4 regions of the Zhihengliuella halotolerans genome follow, and region 3 is predicted to be linked to each of the others. Evidence: predicted binding sites of a transcription regulator. Region 3 holds the regulator's gene; each other region holds the start of a gene.
The links. The regulator LexA, encoded in region 3, represses DNA repair genes until DNA is damaged. The targets are predictions, from matches to a motif close to TCGAACANNTGTTCGA.
Positions count from the first base shown of each region.

Region 1 (4,964 bases), 1.4 Mb from region 3:
AACTGCCGGCCGGCGTGCTCTTCGCCAAGAACATCACCGTCGCTGGGGGCGCGGCGTCCACCCGCCTGTACATCCCCGAACTGCTCGCCGAGGTCCTCGACGGCAGCATCGACCCGGGCCGCGTCTTCGACTCGGTGCTGCCCCTCGAAGAGGCCGCCGAGGCTTACCGGGCCATGGACGAACGCCGCTCCATCAAGGTGATGCTGCGCCCGTAACCGGGGCCATAGCTGACGGGTTTGTCGCTGAACCGTCGGGTTCACCAGGGTGGTTCGTCGTCTGCTGCGTTCCACCGTCGCCGGCGTTCCTCGGCGGCCTCTTCAGGACTCTGACCGGTGGCAGGGTCCCAGCGGGGAGGGGAACCTTCTTCAAGCGCGAACGACCGTGCGGTCTCCGCGTCCCAGCGGGCTTCGAATTCTCTTTCACTCACGCTCGGGTTCCAGCCCGGCGGGCTGCTCTCGTCGCTGCCGCCCGCGCCCGTCTTCGGACCCGTGTTCGGGCTTGGGTCCTCGTTTAGGGTGGGTCCCGTGTCCGGGGCAGGGTCCGGTAGCGCGTCCTGCTTCGGCGTCCCCTCGGCTTCGGGTGCCACCGGTGGTGGTGGTTCGGGTCGGTGATGCCTGCCGCGGCGGGTGAGCACATTGACTGTTGGGTGGTATGCGCCGGTCGGGTCGTACCAAGGCGGTGCTTTCACGTGCGGGACTCCGCCAGTCATGCGGATCTCCCAGCCCGAGGACTCGAGATGATGGTGGTGGAACCAGCAGAGCAGCACCCCGTTGTCGGTGTGCGTCGGGCCGTTTTCGGCGTGGGCGTGCACGTGGTGGATTTCGCACCAGGAGGCCGGGATTGTGCACCCGGGGATCACGCACCCGCCGTCACGGGCTGTGATGGCCCGGCGCTGGTGGGCGTTGAAGACTCGTTCCTTCGAACCCAGGGCCACGATGCGGCCAGCACGGTCGAAGACGACTTTCTGCACGGCCCCGGCGCATGCGATGCGGTGGCCGATCCGGGCTGGTGCGGGGATGTCGATGCCGTCCAGGGTCGCGCTCCCGGACGGATCGCTCAGGTCTTCGGCGGTGATGTGCACGAGCAGGGTCGCGGCGTCTCCGCCCAGTGAAGGGGTTTCGGCGGCGCGTGCGGCGGCGGTGAGGATCGAGGCGAGCACGTCGTGGCGTTTCTGCGCGGGCGTACGCTCATCAATGACCGGCGTCCCGGAGACAACGGTACTGCCGCCGCCAGCGGTGCTGGCCTCGCCTGCGGCTTCGGAATCGGCGTTCTCAGTATCGGTTTCGGTCTCGGGGTTCGGGTCGGTGCCGTGGGTGCGGGCCGCGGGATTCAGATACGCCGAGAGCAGCCGGGTGAGTTGGGCGGCGGTTTCGGGCATCAGGTTCCCGCGGACCGGGATCAGCCCGTCCCGGGCGGAGCCCAGGCTCAGGCCGCGGCGGGTGGTGGCGCGTGAGGCCTCGGGGTCGGGCCCGTCCTGATCCAGGTGCGCTTCCCAGACCTGAGCGTGGATCTTGACCTCCGCGTACGTCGCCGCCGGCACGCCCGTGCTGGCGGAGTCGTCCGGAGTGTTGGTGTCGTCGCCTGCCGCGGCGTCCGGTCCGGTGCCTGTGTTGTCGGCTTCGGCTGCCGGGTCCTCGCCGGCGGAGTCCCGTGTTGCCGAGTCTTGTCCGGCGGAGTCCGGTCCGGTGGTGGTGGCGGTGGCGGTGGCCACGAGCGCGGCTTCAGCCGCGGAGACTGCGCCCGGGTCCGCCCGGGGTGCGACGCGGGTGAGCATCCCGGTGAGCAGTTCCGCGGTCTCGATGCCGAGGCTGCCGGTGTGCAGGGCGTCCGCGATGTCCGGGAACCTCGCCGGCAGTTCTTCGCCGGTCAACGAGACACCGGCCCGGGTCCGCGCGTCCAGTCCCGCCCGCCGGCGGACCTCACTCCCCGGGGCGCCGGTGAGGCGCTCGAGCAGCTCGGACCCGGTCCGGCACCCGTACCGGGCCGAGAGTCGGTCCTCGCCCAGACCTTTACTGGAGCGGTCCTCGATCTCCCCGGCGGTGCGGACGCGGAGGGCGTCGACGATCCGGCCGAGTTCCTCGACCGCACCCGTGGCGTGCACGAGGTCCGCGTCACTCAGAGACCCGACCTCGGGGCAGAGCCCGGTCAGGTGCTTGGCGGCCTCGCGCATCCGGCCCGCGGCGCCGGAAGCGGCGGTGGGGGTCTCGGAGGGGTGCGTGATGGCCATGCCCCTATTTTAGTATGTATCCACGATCAGCGGTAGGGGCGTGTGGATAAAAACGAAACTGTGTTCGAGTTTGTGGATCAGAAGTCCTGACCCCAATTGTACCGTCGTGGGAGGATACTTGAGGCACGCAACCGTTTCGCGGGGACATTGACATGGGGGTGCCACGCTGCTCGGGCCGGCTCGAAATCGTGATCCGCATCAGGCGACGTGGAAGCGGCCGTCGCGTGAAAGCGACGGGCGACCACGCCGTCGTCGTGCGCTTTCAGGGCGCCGGCGGGCGACCCGTGAACGTCAGTCTTTGAGCAGGTCCCGGATGTCGTCTGCAGTCAACGTGGAGCCGAAGCCCTCGCCCTCGTCCATGACCGAGGAGATGAGTTTGCGCTTGGCGTCCTGGAGGGCGACGACCTTCTCTTCGATCGTGTCCTTGGCGACCATGCGATAGACCATCACATTGCGGGTCTGGCCGATGCGGTGGGCGCGGTCGACCGCCTGGGACTCCGCTGCGGGGTTCCACCACGGGTCGAGCAGGAAGCAGTAGTCGGCCTCCGTCAGGTTCAGGCCGAAACCACCCGCCTTGAGGGAGATCAGGAAGACCGGTGCGCGGCCCTCCTTGAACGCGGCGATAACCTCCTGGCGCCGACGGGTCGACCCGTCGAGGTAAACGTACTCGACGCCCTCGTCTTTGAGCCGGCTAGCGGCCCGCTTCAGGAAGGACGTGAACTGGCTGAAGACCAGGGCGCGGTGGCCCTCGGCCAGGACATCCTCGAGCTGTTCGAAGAGCACATCGAGCTTCGCGCTCGCGACGCCCGCGTACTCGTCGTCGACGAGTGAGGCATCCAGGGACAGCATGCGCAGCAGGGTCAGCGACTGGAAGATCGTGAACCGGTTCTTGTCCATGTCCTCGACCAGGCGCAGGATCTTCTGGCGCTCGCGCTGCAGGTGCGTGTCGTAGATCTTGCGGTGTTTCGGCGTCAGATCGATGTGCAGTACCTGCTCCTGCTTCGGCGGCAGGTCCGTGACGACGGCGTCCTTCGTGCGCCGCAACATGAACGGGCGCACCCGGCGGCGCAGCCGGCCGAGCGGCTCGCTCAGGCCCTGGCGCTCGATCGGGCGCTGGTAGTTTTCGGCGAAGCGCACCGCGGAGGGGAACAGGCCGGGGGAGACGATCGAGAAGATCGACCACAGCTCCATCAGGTTGTTCTCCATGGGGGTGCCCGTGATGGCCAGCTTGAAGCGGGCGGTCAGGTCGCGGGCGGCCTGGTGCGCCTTGGTCGCCTTGTTCTTCACGAACTGCGCCTCGTCGAGCACAAGTCCGGCCCAGGTCTGCTCCTGATATGCGTCCGCGTCGAGGCGGAAGAGCGTGTAGGAGGTGATGACGATGTCGTACTCCGCGGCGAGGGTCGCGAGCTTGACGGTCGCGCGCGGTTGCGTGTCCGAGACCGTGGCGACCCGCAGGTCCGGGGCGAACTTCTTGGCCTCGTCCTCCCAGTTGCTCACGACCGAGGTGGGGGCGACGACGAGGAACGGACCGGGCAGGTTGGTCGCATCACCCGTGCTCTCAGAGCGATCCGCGCCCGTGGCCCATGTCTGCTTAGCGTGCAGCATCAGCGCGAGCGTCTGCAGGGTCTTGCCGAGGCCCATGTCGTCGGCGAGGACGCCGCCGAGCCCGTTGCGCCAGAGGGTCGCCAGCCAGCCGAACCCTGAGAGCTGGTAGGGACGCAGTTCGGCCCGCAGCCCCGAGGGCAGGTCCACGGGTCCGGACTCCGCGAAATCCAGCAGAGATCCGACGCCGGCGTACCAGGAGTCGGGGCCCTCGGTCTGCACGGCGAGAGCGTCGAGTTCCTCCCACAGGGACGCCTGGTAGCGCGTGATCTGGAGCGCGTCGGCGTCGCCGTCGGTCAGCTGCGTCGCCTCGCTGACGAGCTCCCGCAGCTTGTCGAACAGCGGCTGCTCGAGCGAGAAGTAGGTCTTGTCCGGCATCAGCATTCGCGTCTGTCCGCGCGAGAGCGCGCGCAGGATATCGGCGTAGGGGATGCGCAGGTCGCCGACGGCGATGATCAGCCCCAGATCGAACCAGTCGCGGCGTTCGGACTCGACCGTCGTGACGGTGAGCTCGGGCGCCTCGGTCAGCTCGTGAAAGGGCGGCTGATCGCCGCTGGTGCGGACCTCGGCACCGTCGGTGGCCTCGACCGCCGGAATGACGTGCCGGATGAGGTCGACGGTCTGCAGGCCCTTGAGGCTGCGCGGAGCCAGAGAAGCGCAGGCCAGCGGTGTCTCCTCGAGCGCGCGCAGCACGGCGCGCTCGAGCTCCGCCTCGGCCGTGGCGTCGCGGGTGTCCGCGTCGACGACGACGTCGCCGTAGTCGAAGTCCCAGCTCATCTCGGCCTCGTCTTCGCCCGTGAAGGTCGCCTTCAGGACGAGCTTCGGCGGCTGAATATCGGGTAGTTCGACCGAGCCGTCGGGGCTGGCGACCGTGACCTTGCGGCCGAGCCGCGGGTAGACCTTCTTCAGGAACCTGTCGACGTCATCGCGCGGGATCTCGATCGATTCCGGGTGGCGGAACATCTCGAGCTCGGTCGGGTTCAGTCGGTGCGCCATGGGGGCCAGGAGGATCCGGTGGCCGCCGTCGAGGCCGAGGTAGGCGCCGTGGTGGCCGATGGGGCCGGCCGGCACATCGCCGCCGAGCAGGACGTTCTCCTCGCCCACGGTGAGGGCCGGAGCCAGCGTCAGGGGGCCG
Region 1 is NZ_SHLA01000001.1:200,122-205,085, forward strand. It holds gene EV380_RS00865 (zinc-binding dehydrogenase) at 1-215, shown strand, start outside; gene EV380_RS00870 (HNH endonuclease signature motif containing protein) at 257-2,227, opposite strand; gene EV380_RS00875 (DEAD/DEAH box helicase) at 2,519-4,964, opposite strand, start outside.
Region 1: a site for LexA is predicted at 2,280-2,295, ahead of EV380_RS00870 (HNH endonuclease signature motif containing protein). Genes of this name have one in related genera too.

Region 2 (4,964 bases), 580 kb from region 3:
AGCGGCGGCGTCGAACGCCAGCGGCGAGAGCAGGCAGCAGGCCCCGCTGACAGTCAGCGCCGTCACGGCCGCCCGGCGGCGCCCGAAGCGGTCCGCCGCCCAGCCGCCGAGCAGGCACCCCGCGAAGCCCACGACGCCCATCGTCGCGAAGACCATGACCTGGCTGTAGCCGCCGAAATCGGCTGAGGCATGCAGCACGAACACCGGGATCCACGTCCACAGCGCGTAGAGCTCCCACATGTGGCCGAAGTAGCCGAGGTTGATCAGCAGCGGCCGGCGCTGGGTGAACATGCGCAGCGCGTACCCGGGATCCAGCGGGGACTTGGATCGGCTGAGGTGCGGGCCGGGGCGGACGAGGGCGAACGCGAGCAGCGAGCCGAGCCCGCCCACCACGGCGGTGACATGCAGGACGGAACGCCACTCGAGGGCGGCCAGGCCCCCGACGAGGTTCGGCAGCGCGGACCCGAGCGTCAGGGCGCCGATGAGAAGACCCATGGACAGTCCCCGTCGCGTCGCCGACGCCCAGGAGGCCATGAGCTTCATGCCCGTCGGGTAGACGCCCGCGAGGAACAGGCCCGTGAGGAACCGCAGCCCGACCATTTCGGGCAGGCCCGTCGCGACGAGCGCCAGCAGCGAGGTCACGACGGCGGCCAGCGCGGCGGACGTGCCGAGCAACAGGTGTACCGGGACGCGGTCCGCGAGGTTCAGTGCGGCGGACGTGACCGCGCCGGCGACGAAGCCGAGCTGCACGGAGGCCGTCAGCCACACCGCGGAGCTGCTCGAGATGCCCAGATCCTGCTGCACGCTGGGGACGACGGCGGAAACCGAGAACCACACGGCGAGGGCCAGGACCTGGACGGTCGCGATCAGCGCCCGCTGCACGCCTGCTGTTCTCATCGCCCTCCTCGGATCGTTCTGCGGCAGTGCAAGCGTACGCCGTGCTGTTGACTTCGGGCGCGCGCGGCGGGAAGGCTGGGCGGGTGAAGCACGGTACGCCGTGGCGAAGGAGGAGCATGAGGATCTGTGCCACCTGCGGGGTCGAGCGCGAGGAGCCGCTGCCCGAGACCTGTCCCATCTGCGCCGACGAGCGTCAGTACGTCCCCGCCTCGGGCCAGGAATGGCTCGCGCTGGAGGAGATGTCGGCGAGCCACGAGCTGCGCCTGCGCGCGTTCGAGCCCGGCCTGACCGGCCTGCGGGCCCACCCGAAAGTGGGCATCGGCCACACCGCGCTCGTCGCCGCCACCGGGGAGGGAGGGCTTTTGTGGGACCCGCCGGCCTACATCGACGACGACGCCGTCCGCGCCGTCGTCGCGCTGGGGCCCATCCGTGCCGTAGCGGCCAGCCACCCGCACATGTTCGGGGTGCAGGTGGAGTGGAGCCGGGCGCTGGGCGGGGTTCCGGTGCTCGTCAACGAGGCCGACCGGGAGTGGCTGGGTCGGGGCGACCCGGCTATCGAATTCTGGGGCGAGCGCTTCGAGGTCGCCCCGCAGATCGTCCTGCACCGCGTCGGCGGGCACTTCCCCGGCAGCGCGGTGGCCCACTGGCGTTCCGGCGCGGAGGGGCGCGGTGTACTGCTGGCAGGAGACGCCTTCGCCCCCAACCCGGACGGGCGGACGCTGACCTTCCTGTGGTCGTACCCGAACCGCATCCCGCTCTCCGGCGCGGTCGCTCAACGCATCGTCGAGCAACTGGAGCCGCTCGAGTTCGACCGTGTCTACGCTAACTTCGGGAACTGCCACGAATCCGGCGCCCAGGAGGCGCTGCGGTACTCCGCGCGCCGTCACGCCGCCTGGGCGAGTGGAGAATTCGACCATTTGACGTGATGGTCGCAGCTGCCGGGGATACCATGGCCGTATGTGCGGCCGATACGTGATGGCGCGGGCCTCTGGAGATCTGATGGCGGAGGCCGATGCGCTGCTGGGCGAGCAGCTCGAGGGGCGAGAGCTGAGTCCGTCGTGGAATGTGGCCCCGACGACCGATGTGCCGATCGTGCTCGAACGGCTGGTCGGCGACGAGCCGCGCCGCGAAGTGCACGTCGCGCACTGGGGGCTCGTACCGCGCTGGGCCAAGGATGTGAAGGTCGGCGTGCGGGCCTTCAACGCCCGTAGCGAGACCGTGACCGAGAAGCCCACGTTCCGCTCCGCCGTCGTCTCCCGCCGCTGCGCCGTCCCGATGGACGGCTACTACGAGTGGAAACGCCAGGGGACCGGGCGCACCTCACCCAAGCAGCCCTACTTCGTGCATGCCGCAGATGGCGGGCTGAGCTTCTTCGCCGGCCTCTACGAGTGGTGGAAGGACCCGGCGGTCTCCGATGGCGAGCCCGGCCAGTGGATGCTCTCGACGAGCATCGTCACGATGCCCTCGCCCGATCCGGGCGCGGAGGGGGTGCTCGGCGACCTGGGTGGTCTGCACGACCGATTGCCCGTCCCGCTCTCCGGGGAGGCGATGGATGCCTGGCTGGATCCCGCCGAGCGCGACGCGGCGTCGCTGGTGGAGCGCATCCGGGCCGAGGCGTACGACGTCGCCGCCTCCTGGCGTCTGGACCCGGTCGGCGCCGCCGTCGGGAACGTCCGCAACAACGGTCCCGAACTGATCGCGCCTGTCAGCGCCTTGTTCTAGTCCCGACCGCCCGAACGCAGCCATTCTGCGGGTTCCGATGGGTAGCCTTCTGCGTGCATTCGAACAGGATTTCGAATACAATGGAGGTCTCGTCTTCACGCTTCCCGAGGGCGAGGGCTTCCCCCGTTTCCATGCGCCGCGCAGCCGCTCACACTGCCGGCGCAGGGCATGGAGGTTTTTCACATGGGTCTATTCACACAGGGCATCGAGGTCGGCTGCTCCCCGGACGGGGTTCCGGAGCGGCTGCACTGGCAGGGGCAGGACTATGCCGTCTGCGCTGAACCTGTGCGCTGGTTCGAGCGACGCAGCTGGTGGGCCGAGGAACAGCGCGCACAGCGCGGCAGCGGCTCCGGCCTGGTCGACCACGAGATCTGGCGCGTGCAGGCGATCGGGGCGACGGACGGGCAGCACCGCACCTTCGACCTGTCGCGCCACCAGCGTTCGAGGCGCTGGCGCATGATCCGCGTTCACGAGGCCCTGCGGGACGCGGCATGAGCGCTCCCGTCGGGTTCTCCCACCTCAACGTGGCCAGCGCCTTCAGCGCCCACTACGGCGTCTCCCGGCCCGACGTCCTGGCGGCGGCCGCGGCCGCCGACGGCCAGCCCGCGCTCGCCTGCACCGACCGGGACGGGCTCTACGGGGTCGTCAAGCACCTGAAGGCCTGTGGCGAACACGGCCTCGGCGCGATCATCGGGGTCAACCTGGCGGTGCGCGCGGACGGCGCCGAACGCCGTCGTAGGCCCGCGAAGAAAGGCGGGCGGACGGCTGCGGGTGGAGACATCGAAGGGCGGGTCACCGTCCTCGCCCGCGGGCACGACGGCGGCGCGGGCTACGGCGCGCTCTGCCGCCTCGTCTCCGCCGCCCACGCCTCGGGCGGTACGACGGGCGTGACGCGCGACCAGATCGCGCAGGCCGCCGGCAGGGACCCGGCGCTGACAGTGCTGATCGGCCCGGAGTCCGACCTCGGCCGCGCCTGCCTGGGCCGCGACGACGCACGCCAGCGCGCACTGTTGCGGCGCTGGACGAGCAGCCTGCCGCCCGGGAGCGTCGCCGTCGAGGCCGTAACGCATCTCAACGCGCCGGGGGAGTACTTGAGTACCTCGCACGCGGCGCGGATGGTCCGGGCCGGCCGGGCAGCCGGCGTGCGGACCGTGCTGACCAACGCCGTGCGCTACGTCGGCCCCGACGGGGCGGCGACCGCCGACGTGCTCGACGCGGTCCGCGCGCTGACCCCGCTGCAGCACCTCGGGCGGGCGGGCGCCCCCGGAACCCCCGGCGGCTGGCAACCGAACGGACAGGGATGGCTTAAGGACGGGGCCGCGATGGAACGGATCGCCCGGGACATCGCCTACGCGGTCGGCGCCGGGGCAGGCGTCGCCACCGAGCTGCTGCGCGACACCGAGACGGTCGCCGGGTCGTGCATCCTCGACCCCGTCGGCGACACGGGGTGGGGTGTGCCCGTGGTGCCGGAGGCCGGAGTCATCGGGATCACCGGGGCGCCAGACCGGGAACTCGCCCTGCGCTGCGAGGCCGGCATCGAACGGCTCTACGGGCACGACGGCGCCGCCGCGCCCGGGAACGCGGCCGAGACCCGGTTGCGGGACCGGCTGCGCCTGGAGCTCGACGTCGTCTCCGACCTCGGCTACGCCTCCTACTTCCTCACCGTCGCGGAGGTCTCCGCGATGATCACCCGGCTCGGCGTGCGCAACGCAGCCCGCGGCTCCGGAGCCTCGAGCCTCGTGAACTACCTGCTCGGCATCAGCCAGGTGGACCCCCTGCGCCACGACCTCGTCTTCGAACGATTCCTCTCCCGCAACAGGACCACCCTCCCGGACATCGATATCGACGTCGAGAGCGCCGAGCGCCACCGCGTCTACCGGGAGATCTTCGCGCGCTTCGGCTCCGAACGCGTGACCCTCATGAGCATGCAGAACGCCTACCGCGCACGAGGCGCCGTCCGGGACGCGGGCCTCGCCCTCGGCATGGAGTCCGACGGGCTCGACGACATCGCCAAGCAGCTCTGGCGCTTCTCCGCCTCGAACTTCCGCGAGGCGCTCGCCGAGAAACCCGAACTCGCCCGCCTCTCCGAACAGGTCAGCTCCCACCGGCAGCTCGACCTCCTAGTCGACCTCACCGAGCGGCTCGACCGCCTGCCCCGGCACATCTCGATGCATCCCTGCGGAGTGATCCTCTCCGACACCTCGCTGCTGGCCCGCACCCCGGTCCAGCCCAGCGGCCTCGACCTCCCGATGAGCCAGTTCGACAAACACGACATGGACCCGATGGGCATGCTTAAGCTCGACGTCCTCGGGGTGCGCATGCAGAGCGCCATGGCCCATGCGGTC
Region 2 is NZ_SHLA01000001.1:998,936-1,003,899, forward strand. It holds gene EV380_RS04455 (MFS transporter) at 1-897, opposite strand, end outside; gene EV380_RS04460 (MBL fold metallo-hydrolase) at 1,014-1,823, shown strand; gene EV380_RS04465 (SOS response-associated peptidase) at 1,855-2,619, shown strand; gene EV380_RS04470 (DUF6504 family protein) at 2,803-3,114, shown strand; gene dnaE (DNA polymerase III subunit alpha) at 3,111-4,964, shown strand, end outside.
Region 2: a site for LexA is predicted at 2,679-2,694, ahead of EV380_RS04470 (DUF6504 family protein). Genes of this name have one in related genera too.

Region 3 (4,964 bases):
CGCCGGTGTGCTCGTCGAGAACGCATTGTTTGCGACTCTGGACCCGACGATTCGCAAGGCGGAGACGCCGGATGGCGTCGGGTTCACGATCGCTGACACGGTCGGCTTTGTGCGCTCGCTGCCCACCCAGCTGGTCGAGGCGTTCAGGTCGACCCTCGAAGAAGTTGCCGACGCCGATCTGATCCTGCATGTGGTCGATGTCTCGCACCCCGACCCAGAGGGGCAGATCCGCGCTGTACGCGAGGTCCTGCGAGACGTCGACGCGACGGAGATCCCGGAGATCATCGTCCTGAACAAGGCCGACGCCGCGGATCCGTTCGTCATCGAACGCCTGCGCCAGCGCGAGCCGCGCACTGCTGTCGTGTCCGCCCGCACTGGGGACGGGATCGCCGAGCTGGTCGACCTGGTCTCTGCGGCCATCCCGCGTCCTGACGTGCTGATGGACATCCTCGTGCCGTACCAGCGCGGGGACGTCGTCAGCCGGTTGCACGGAAACGACGCCGAGATCCTGGCGACCGAGCACGTCGCGAACGGCACGCGCATGCGTGTGAAGGTGCGCGAGTCCCTGAGCCCGGAACTCGAGGAGTTCCGGGTGGAGGGCGACGACGAGACACCGCAGGATGCCTGAGGTCAGGGAGGTCCTCGACCTGCTCGACACGGCCGTGAAACGTATGGGCGGGACCAGCCGGGCCGGGCAGCAGGAGATGGCCAAACACGTCGCCGAGTCGCTCGGTACCGGCCGGCACCTGTTGGTGCAGGCCGGGACGGGCACCGGCAAGTCACTTGCCTACTTGATTCCCGCGTTGGCCCACGCGGTGAATTCGGACAAGCCCGTTGTCGTCTCCACTGCGACGCTGGCCCTGCAGGCACAGATCGTCAGCCGCGACGTGCCCCGGCTCCTGGAGCACCTCGCAGACGAGCTCCCACGCCCGATGGACGTGGCGATCGCCAAGGGCCGAGGCAACTACGTCTGCAAGTACAAGCTCGGGGGCGGCTACCCGGACGACGACGAGGGGGCGCTGTTCTCGCTCACGGAGGACGGTGCCTCGAGGCAGCAGGCATCAGGGCCAACGTCCCCCCTGGGGCGAGACGTCGTCCGCGTCCGCGAGTGGGCCGAGGAAACGCCGACGGGTGATCGCGACGACCTGCGCCCCGGCGTCAGCGACCTGGCGTGGCGCCAGGTCTCCGTCAGCGCCCGTGACTGCCTCGGCGCCCAGAAATGCCCGATGGCCGAAGAGTGCTTCAGCGAGATGGCGCGCGCCCGGGCCGCCGAATCCGACGTCGTCATCACCAACCACGCGATGCTTGCCGTCTCGGCGTTCGAGGGGCTCGCTGTCTTGCCGGACTTCGACACGGTCATCATCGACGAGGCGCACGAACTTCAGGATCGGGTGACCGGATCGGTGACGCGCGATCTTTCGGGCAGCATGGTCCTCACTGCGGCCAGCGCCGCGCGCAAGCACTGCCGCGTGAACGTCGACCAGCTCACGCAGGCCGCGAAAGCGCTCGACAAGGCGCTCACCGGGGTACCCGCCGGCCTTATGCCCAAGGGTCTGAACGAGGCGCAGGCGGTAGCGGTCGGGGAGGTCGCGGACGCGGCGCGGGTCGCGATGTCCGACTCGAAGCCCGAACCGAACGAGCCCGTTGACGGGGCGCGCCAGATGGCACGCTCGCAGCTGTCCTACCTCGTGGAGATGGGCGACCGGCTCCAGGAGTCGACCGACCAGCGCGAGGTCGTCTGGGCGTCCCGCCCGGGCAGCTTCGTGCCGGGTCAGGGCTACGTGCAACCGGACGATTCAACCCCGGCCACGCTGTACGTCGCCCCGCTCTCCGTCGCGGGCAAACTCCGCGAGGGCCTCTTCGACGGGCGGACGGTCGTGCTGACTTCGGCGACCCTCGCCATCGGCGCGGCGTTCGAGCACGTGGCCGGGGACCTCGGCCTGCTCGGCGACGGTGCACCGTCCTGGGAGGGAATCGATGTCGGCAGCCCGTTCGACTACCCGAGGCAGGGGATGCTCTACGTCGCCAAGCACCTGCCCAAGCCGGGAAGGCAGGTCTCCGCAGAGGCACTCGACGAGATCGCCGACCTGATCCACGCCTCCGGTGGTGGCGCCCTGGTGCTGTTCTCCTCGAAGCGTGCGGCCGAAGATGCGGCCGAGGCCCTGCGGCCGCGGCTGAATGAGACGATCCTCTGCCAAGGCGAGTCGGGCATGAGTGCGTTGGTCGAGCAGTTCTCGGAGGAACCGGACACCTGCCTTTTCGGAACCATGACCCTGTGGCAAGGCGTGGATGTCCCGGGTCCTTCCTGCCGGCTGGTCATCATCGACCGCATCCCCTTTCCGCGGCCCGATGATCCGCTGTCGACGGCGCGCAGCCGGGACGTGGCCCAGCGCGGGGGCAACGGTTTCATGTCCGTGGCGGCCAGCCACGCTGCCGTGCGGCTCGCGCAGGGCGCGGGACGGCTAGTGCGGTCGACCACGGACCGCGGTGTCGTCGCCATTCTGGACTCGCGACTCGCAACCGAGCGCTACGGCGGATTCTTGCGGGCATCCCTGCCGGCAATGTGGCCCACTGTCGACAAGACGACGGTCACCGGGGCGCTCAAGCGCCTCGCCGAGCACAACTGATCCGCCACGAAAAGAGGAGGGCGCCTACCCCGCGGGGTAGGCGCCCTCCTCTTTTCGTCGCCGCAGGCGACTCTAGATTGAACGCATCACCGAGACGACCTTGCCCATGACGGTGGCCGAGTCGCCGAGAATAGGCTCGTACTGCCGGTTCTGCGGCAGCAGCCAGGTGTGCCCGTCCCGCTGACGGAACGTTTTCACGGTCGCCTCGTCGTCGAGGAGCGCCGCTACGATGTCGCCGTTCTCTGCGTCGCTTTGTTGGCGGACGACGACGAAGTCGCCGTCGCAGATGGCGGCTTCGACCATGGAATCGCCGCTGACCTTGAGCATGAAGAGTTCACCCTGACCGACGAGCTGACGGGGGAGCGGCATCATGTCCTCGACGGTCTGGTCCGCAAGAATCGGGCCCCCTGCGGCAATGCGGCCGACGAGCGGGACCATCGCAGTGTCGGCGGCGCTCGTGAGTTCGGCTACTGGCCGGCCGCTCACCGTCTTCATGTCGTCTGTCGCCGAGTGCGCATTCTCATCCGACAGCGTCAGCGGCTTGAGGATTTCCATCGCCCGCGGACGGCGGGGGTCGCGCCGAATGTAACCGAGCTTCTCGAGCTGAATGAGTTGATGCGTCACGCTCGAGAGGCTCGCGAGGCCGACGGTGTCGCCGATCTCCCGCATCGACGGCGGGTAGCCGTGAGCTGCGATCGACCGCTGGATCATTTCCAGGATCTTGCGCTGGCGCAGCGTCAGACTCTTGCGCTGGCGGCGCGGTTTGGGGGACTCACTCGAGGCCATGGCCACACATCCTTGCTACCCGTTCGGACACCCCGGCTGACTCGAACCCAAAATGCGGGTGCCGGCTGGTGAAGTGACTCCTACGAACCACCTGCTTCAACCATAGACGATTTTCGACCCAGCTTCAAAGATTTATTCGAAGGTGTCTCGACAAGCATCGCTCAAGGATGCTAGACATGGACATGCAAGCTTCGAAGTCCTGTTCTAGTTCGAACTTCGATCGTGATGCGGAGCTTCGAATTCGAGGTTTCACCCGGCAGAGGATGCGGGACGGGAACCATTGTACGAGAAAGAAAGGCAAGACCTTGGCACATATCTCACTCGCGCCAGACCCCTCCTTCGCCTCTACGGCCCAGCTTTCCGCGCCCCGGACCCGTCCGGGAAAACTACGCCTGACGCAGCGCGGACGTTTCGTTCTCATCGGGCTTCCGCTGATGCTGGGCGCCGCGCTCCTCGTCCTGCTCGTAGGTCTTTTGAACTCGCCGGCCAACGCGGCCGGCAGCCTCGAAGTGGCCGCGCCCGAGGTGGAGGCGGTCACGGTGTTGAGCGGTGACAGCCTCTGGGGTCTGGCGCAGGAGTTCGCTCCGGCTCGCGATCCGCGCATCGTGATCTCGGAGATCGTGGAACTGAACGGGCTGGAGAAGCAAGTTGTCGAGGTCGGGCAAGAGGTCTTCGTCCCTGTCGGTTGACGGGCGAACGTGGTCATTTTAAGACTCCCGCCGGTCCGGCATTCTGAACTCGGGCAGCATCAGAACTAAGCTGGATCGGTGAGTGATGTTCTAGAGAGACTGTCGAAGCTCCCACTGCGAGAGAACCTGCGGGGCCTGCAACCCTACGGTGCACCCCAGCTGGATGTCCCCATACAACTGAACGTCAACGAGAACACGCATCCGCTCCCGGAAGCGGTCAGCCGGGCCATCGCGGACGAGGTCTTCGCCGCCGCGCAACGGCTGAACCGGTACCCGGACCGAGAGTTCGTCGAGCTGAGGTCCCGCCTTGCGGACTATCTCGGCCACGACGTGAACGCGGACCAGGTCTGGGCTGCGAATGGATCCAACGAAGTCCTCCAACAGATCCTGCAGGCGTTCGGCGGACCGGGCCGGAGCCTGCTGAGCTTTCCGCCCACGTACTCGATGTATCCGCTGCTCGCCAGCGGTACCGACACGACCTACATCGCCGGCGCGCGGGCCGACGACTTCCAATTGACCGCTGAGTCCGCGGCAGCCCAGGTTCGCGCACACCGGCCGAACATCGTTTTCCTGTGCTCCCCGAATAATCCGACCGGGACCGCACTGGGCCAGGATGTCGTCACCGCGGTCTACGATGCGGGTCAGGAATCGCAGGCCATCGTGGTCGTCGACGAGGCCTACGCCGAGTTCCGCCACGCGGGAACGCCGTCAGCCCTGGAACTTCTCCCGGGACGGGAGCGGCTGATCGTGAGCCGGACGATGAGCAAGGCTTTCTCCCTGGCCGGCGCCCGTTTGGGCTACCTGGCGGCTGCTGAAGAAGTGACGGCCGCCCTGCGGCTCGTCCGCCTGCCCTATCACCTGT
Region 3 is NZ_SHLA01000001.1:1,575,581-1,580,544, reverse strand. It holds gene hflX (GTPase HflX) at 1-628, shown strand, start outside; gene EV380_RS07125 (ATP-dependent DNA helicase) at 621-2,627, shown strand; gene lexA (transcriptional repressor LexA) at 2,700-3,413, opposite strand; gene EV380_RS07115 (LysM peptidoglycan-binding domain-containing protein) at 3,590-4,102, shown strand; gene EV380_RS07110 (histidinol-phosphate transaminase) at 4,181-4,964, shown strand, end outside.

Region 4 (4,964 bases), 990 kb from region 3:
GCGCTGAAGGCCGCCGGGATGCTGCCGTTCGCCAACTACAACCGCATCCACGTGGTTCCGCCGCTGAACATCAGCGAGGAGGACGCGCGTCGCGGCCTGGCGATCATCGACGAGGCGCTGGCACTGGCCGACGCGCACGTCGTCAGCTGAGCCCGAGCTCCGCGAAGGCCGCCACGAGGCCCTCCTCGCGCGGTGGCGCGGCCGTGCGGTCGGCGAGCGCCGTCAGCTGCGGGGAGGAGCCCTCGATCGCCACGCCGATTCCGGCGTACGCCACCATCTCGAGGTCGTTCTCCCCGTCGCCCACGGCAATCGAGTGCTCCCGCGGGATGTTCAGGTGCTCGATCGCCGCCGCGAGGCCGTCGGCCTTGCTGATCCCGTGCAGGTAGAGCTCGCCGGAGTGGCGGCCCTCGGCGGCGATCGAGTTCTCGACGACGGCGACGCCCTCGCCGATCTCGGCGAGGAGCCGGGACATCGGCACCGGGGACGCGAAGACCGAGACCTTCGCGAACGGCACGGCGGCGAGGTCGGCGGCGGGCCGCAGGGCGCCCAGGATCGCCGCGGCCCCCGTCGGCGAATGACGGAAGTGCTCCTCGATGATCTCCCGCAGGCGCTCCATGGCGGCCGGCGGCGCGTGCAGGGCCTCCTGCGCCTCGAGGATGTAGACGGCGTCGTGCACGTCGAGGACCTCGACCGTGCGGGCGGCGAGCCCGGCCGGGAAACGGCGGTCAAGCAGGACCTCGCCGCCGATCTTCACGTGGGCACCGGCGCTGGCGACGACGCCGTCGAACCCGGCGCCGAGTATTTCGTCGTCGAGCATCGAGAGGGGCCGACCCGTGCACAGCAGCACCTTGTGGCCGGCGGCCCGTGCCGCGCGCACTGCCCGGACGTGTCCGTCGGGCACGACGCCGTGGTCGGCGTAGGTGCCGTCCACGTCGAGGAAGACGGCGCGGGCGGACTCGTCGACGACGGTGTGGGACTTGGCGTTTTCCGTTGCTGCGCTCATGGTCCGGATCCTACCTGCGCACCCGCGCCGCGGTGAGATCATGGAGCAATGTCCACGACTCCCGCTCCGGGCCCGGCCGTGCCCCCGCCGAGCAAGCGCCAGCTCGCGCTCATGATCTGGCTCGCCGTCTTTCCCACGCTGACCGTCATCAACCTGGCCTTGGGTTCGTGGCTCGAGCTGCTGCACCCCGTGCTGCGCACCTTCGTCCTCGCGACGGTCGCGGTGCCGATCGTGATCTACGGGATCGTCCCGCAGCTGCAGCGCCTGCGCGCGCAGCTCATCCTGCGCAGCGCGGGCTGAGGAACCGCCCCGGTCAGGCGGCTCCCAGTACCTCGTGGTGCGGCAGCGCGGGGCTGACATGGCCGTCGCGCCCCTCGACATCCTCGTTGTTCACGAGCGCGTTGAGGACCGATTCCTCGACGGCCTGCACGGTGGCTTCGAAGAACGGGTCGATGCCGCCCCACGGAACGTGCTCGATGCTCTCCAACTCCTGCTGACGCCCGGGAACCGGGAAGTCCGAGCGTAGGCCGCCGTCGTTCCCGGTGGAGAACGCGAGAAAGATGTCTCCTGAGAAGTGCCCGCCCGTGGTCCCGGTGCGCGCCAAGCCCAACGGGACGCGGCGGGCCAGCGCTTTCAGCTGTCCGGGTAGAAGCGGCGCATCGGTGGCCACGATGACGATGACCGACCCGGCCCCTCCGGGGACCCGCGCGGCGTCGACTTCCTCCTGCAGCCAGTTCGTCTCCTCGAGCGGGCATGGCGCGGCGGAAGCGCGTCCCACGGGCCGCCCGTCGATGCGCAGCTCGTGCCGAGAGCCGAAGTTTGCCTGCGTCAGCACGCCGACGGTGTACTCGCCCGCGCCGAACGCCACCCGCCGCGATGCCGTGCCGGTACCGCCTTTGAACCCGTAGCAGTTCATGCCGGTGCCACCTCCGACGGATCCCTCGGCCAAGGGGCCGCCGGTGGCGGCGTCGAGGGCCCGCCGGGCGGTCTCGGGCGTGACGTGCGGTTCGTTGATGTTGTTGAGGTAGCCGTCCCACGTCTCGGCGACCACGGGGAGCATCCACCGGCGGGCGACGTCGGGGGCGACGTCGGCCATCCACGCGTCCACGCCGGCGTGCGCCGCACCCACGGCATGGCTGTTGGTGAGCAGGATCGGCGTCGCGAACTGGCCCGACTCCTCAATCCACGTCCGCCCCGTCATCTCTCCGTTGCCGTTGAGACTAAACGTCCCGGCCGCGCATGGGTCTCCCACACCGGCGCGACCACGCGGCAGGATCGCCGTGACGCCCGTGCAGGCAGTGCGATCCTCCGGCCGCAGCGTGACGTATCCGACCTCGATGCCGGGCACGTCAGTGATCGCGTTCGCAGCGCCGGGAGTGCCGTCGAGCCTGATGCCCAGGTCCCGAGCACGAACTCTTGAATTTGATTGGGTGTTCACATTTATCCCGTTCTTCCAGATTTAACAGGCAAAACCCTTGACTGCAGCACGCCCACATATTTGAATCAGTGTTCAAACATGATCCATGACACATCCCCTTCAACGCAAGGACCACCATGTCGGGAACCAGAACCGCACCAACCGCCGAACGCAACTCCCTCTCCACCGGCCGCCTCGGCATCTGGGGAATCGTCTTCCTCGTAGCCTCCGCCGCCGCCCCACTGACCGTGGTCGTTTCGGCGGCGCCGATGGCCTTCCGGCTCGGCGGAATCGGGGCACCTGGCGCCATGCTGCTCTGCGGGGCCATCTTGGCGCTGTTCGCAGCCGGCTTCACTGCCATGAGCACCCACGTGCCCAATGCCGGAGCGTTCTACGCATACGCGCTGCACGGGCTCGGAAAATCGGCCGGCGTGGGGCTGGCGTTCGTCACTGCGTACGCCTACGCCTTCCTGTGCTTCTGCTTCTACGCCTTCATCGGGTTTTTCGGCGAGCTTGTCCTCACCGAGTGGTTCGGATCGGCACCGTCGTGGTGGGTCATCGCGCTGGCCTCAGCGGCCGCCGTCGCGCTGCTCGGGATGCGCCAAGTCGACGTCGGTGCCAAAGTGCTCGCCGTCCTCGTCACCGCGGAAGTGGCCATCCTGCTGGTCATCGCTGTCGCCGTGCTCATCATCGGCGGCCCCGAGGCCCCGTCGGCGGCGGGTTTCGACCCGCGCAACATCCTCGCCGGCGGCGGCATCGGCATGCTGCTGGTCATCGGTTTCGGCGCCTTCCTCGGATTCGAGGGCACGGCGATCTACGCGGAGGAGGCCAAGCGACCGGGACGCACCATCCCCCGGGCCACGTACCTCGTGGTCGCGCTGCTCGCCGCGTTCTACGCGTTCACGTTCTGGATCCTGACCCTGGCCTTCGGAGTCGAAGGCGTGCTCGCCTTCGCCGCCGGAGACAACTTCGAATCTATGGTCTTCGCCGCAACCACACAGTTCGTGGGCCCGCTGGCCGCCGGAGTCGTCCAGGTTCTGATCGTCACGAGCTTCTTCGCCTGCATCCTGGCCTTCCACAACGCCTGCACCCGCTACCTGTTCTCCCTCGGCCGCGAAGGCATCCTGCCCTCCACCCTGGGCCGAACGCACCGCGTCCACAAGGCCCCCGCCACGGCGAGCCTGGCCCTGTCGGCGGCCTGCATCGCCGGCATCGGGATCGCCGGCATCGGGATCGCCGCCGTGTTCGTCACGGACGCATACCTCGGGCTCGCCGTCTGGACCTACGCCACCGGAGTGCTCGGCCTCGTCTTCGGTCAGGCTCTCGCCGCCGTCGCCGTTGTGGCCTTCTTCGCGCGCGATCGACGCGGTCATTCACCGTGGCGGGTGGTCGTGGCGCCCGTTCTCGGTGCCGCGGGCCTCATCGCCGCGGTGACCCTGATCGTCATACACTTTGATCTCACCACCGGTATGAACGGAGCGATCAATTGGGTTCTCATTCTCCCCACGCCTCTCCTGTTCATTGCCGGGATGATCTACGAGCGAATCCTCAAAACGCGGCGTCCGGCACTGTGGGCGGCACTGGGGCGGACGGAGAAGCCCGTTGAGCGACAAGCGGACTAGGGCCAGACGCGCCGCGCACTCTCCGCGACCCGGCGGGGCCGGGGACGCCCGACGCGACGCGCTGCTGCAGGCGGCCGTCCGCGTCGTGATCCGCGAAGGGGCCAGCGGGGCCAGCGTACGCGCGATCGCGGAGGAGGCCTCAGTTAGCCCCGGCAGCGTCCTCTACTACTACGACGGCGTCGACGATCTCGTCGACCGCGCCCTCGAAGCCGTTATGGACCGCTTCCACGACCGGCGGCTCAAAGTCGTCGCCGGGGGGCGCCGCCCGGTCGAGAAACTGGCGGAGATGATTCACCTCGGCGTCCCCGACGATGTCGGCGACGAGCTGCGCAGCGTCTACGAGAGCATTGGCACCGCGCGCACCCGCCCGGAAACCCGGCGCATGCACTGCCAGGTGGTCGAACGACAGGTGACGCTCTACCGCTCCCTGCTCGAGGTCGGAACCGAATCCGAGGACTTCGCTCCGCAGCACGACGTCGGCCTCATCGCCCGGAACCTCGTGGCCCTCGAGGACGCCTACGACCTCTACCCCCAGCTCGGACTGTCCCTGACGGGTGCCGAACGGCGCGCAGGGGTGAGGGCCTACGCGGAGCTCGCACTCCAGTGCACTCTGCCCGGATAGCCGGTGTTCTCGAGCGCTTCTGATCTTCCCAGCAACCTCCAAGCCCGCAGGCCTTCGAAGGGCGGCCGCCGCTGTGATAGCCATGGATGAGAGGCGCCCGCGGGGCACCCGCCCCGCCAGCACTCGTGAAGGCGCCCACCCGTCGAAAGGAAGCACACCCATGGCATCCGCATCGAACACCACCGGGACCACGCTGGACGGACGCGAGGTTCTCGTCATCAGCACCAACTACGGCACCGAAAGCGACGAGCTCACCCAGCCGATCGAGACCCTGCGCTCCGCGGGAGCCCAGGTCACCGT
Region 4 is NZ_SHLA01000001.1:2,562,984-2,567,947, forward strand. It holds gene EV380_RS11615 (aspartate aminotransferase family protein) at 1-150, shown strand, start outside; gene EV380_RS11620 (HAD-IIB family hydrolase) at 143-1,003, opposite strand; gene EV380_RS11625 (putative antibiotic biosynthesis monooxygenase) at 1,052-1,303, shown strand; gene EV380_RS11630 (DmpA family aminopeptidase) at 1,317-2,441, opposite strand; gene EV380_RS11635 (APC family permease) at 2,558-4,042, shown strand; gene EV380_RS11640 (TetR/AcrR family transcriptional regulator) at 4,023-4,664, shown strand; gene EV380_RS11645 (type 1 glutamine amidotransferase domain-containing protein) at 4,825-4,964, shown strand, end outside.
Region 4: a site for LexA is predicted at 2,502-2,517, ahead of EV380_RS11630 (DmpA family aminopeptidase). Genes of this name have one in related genera too.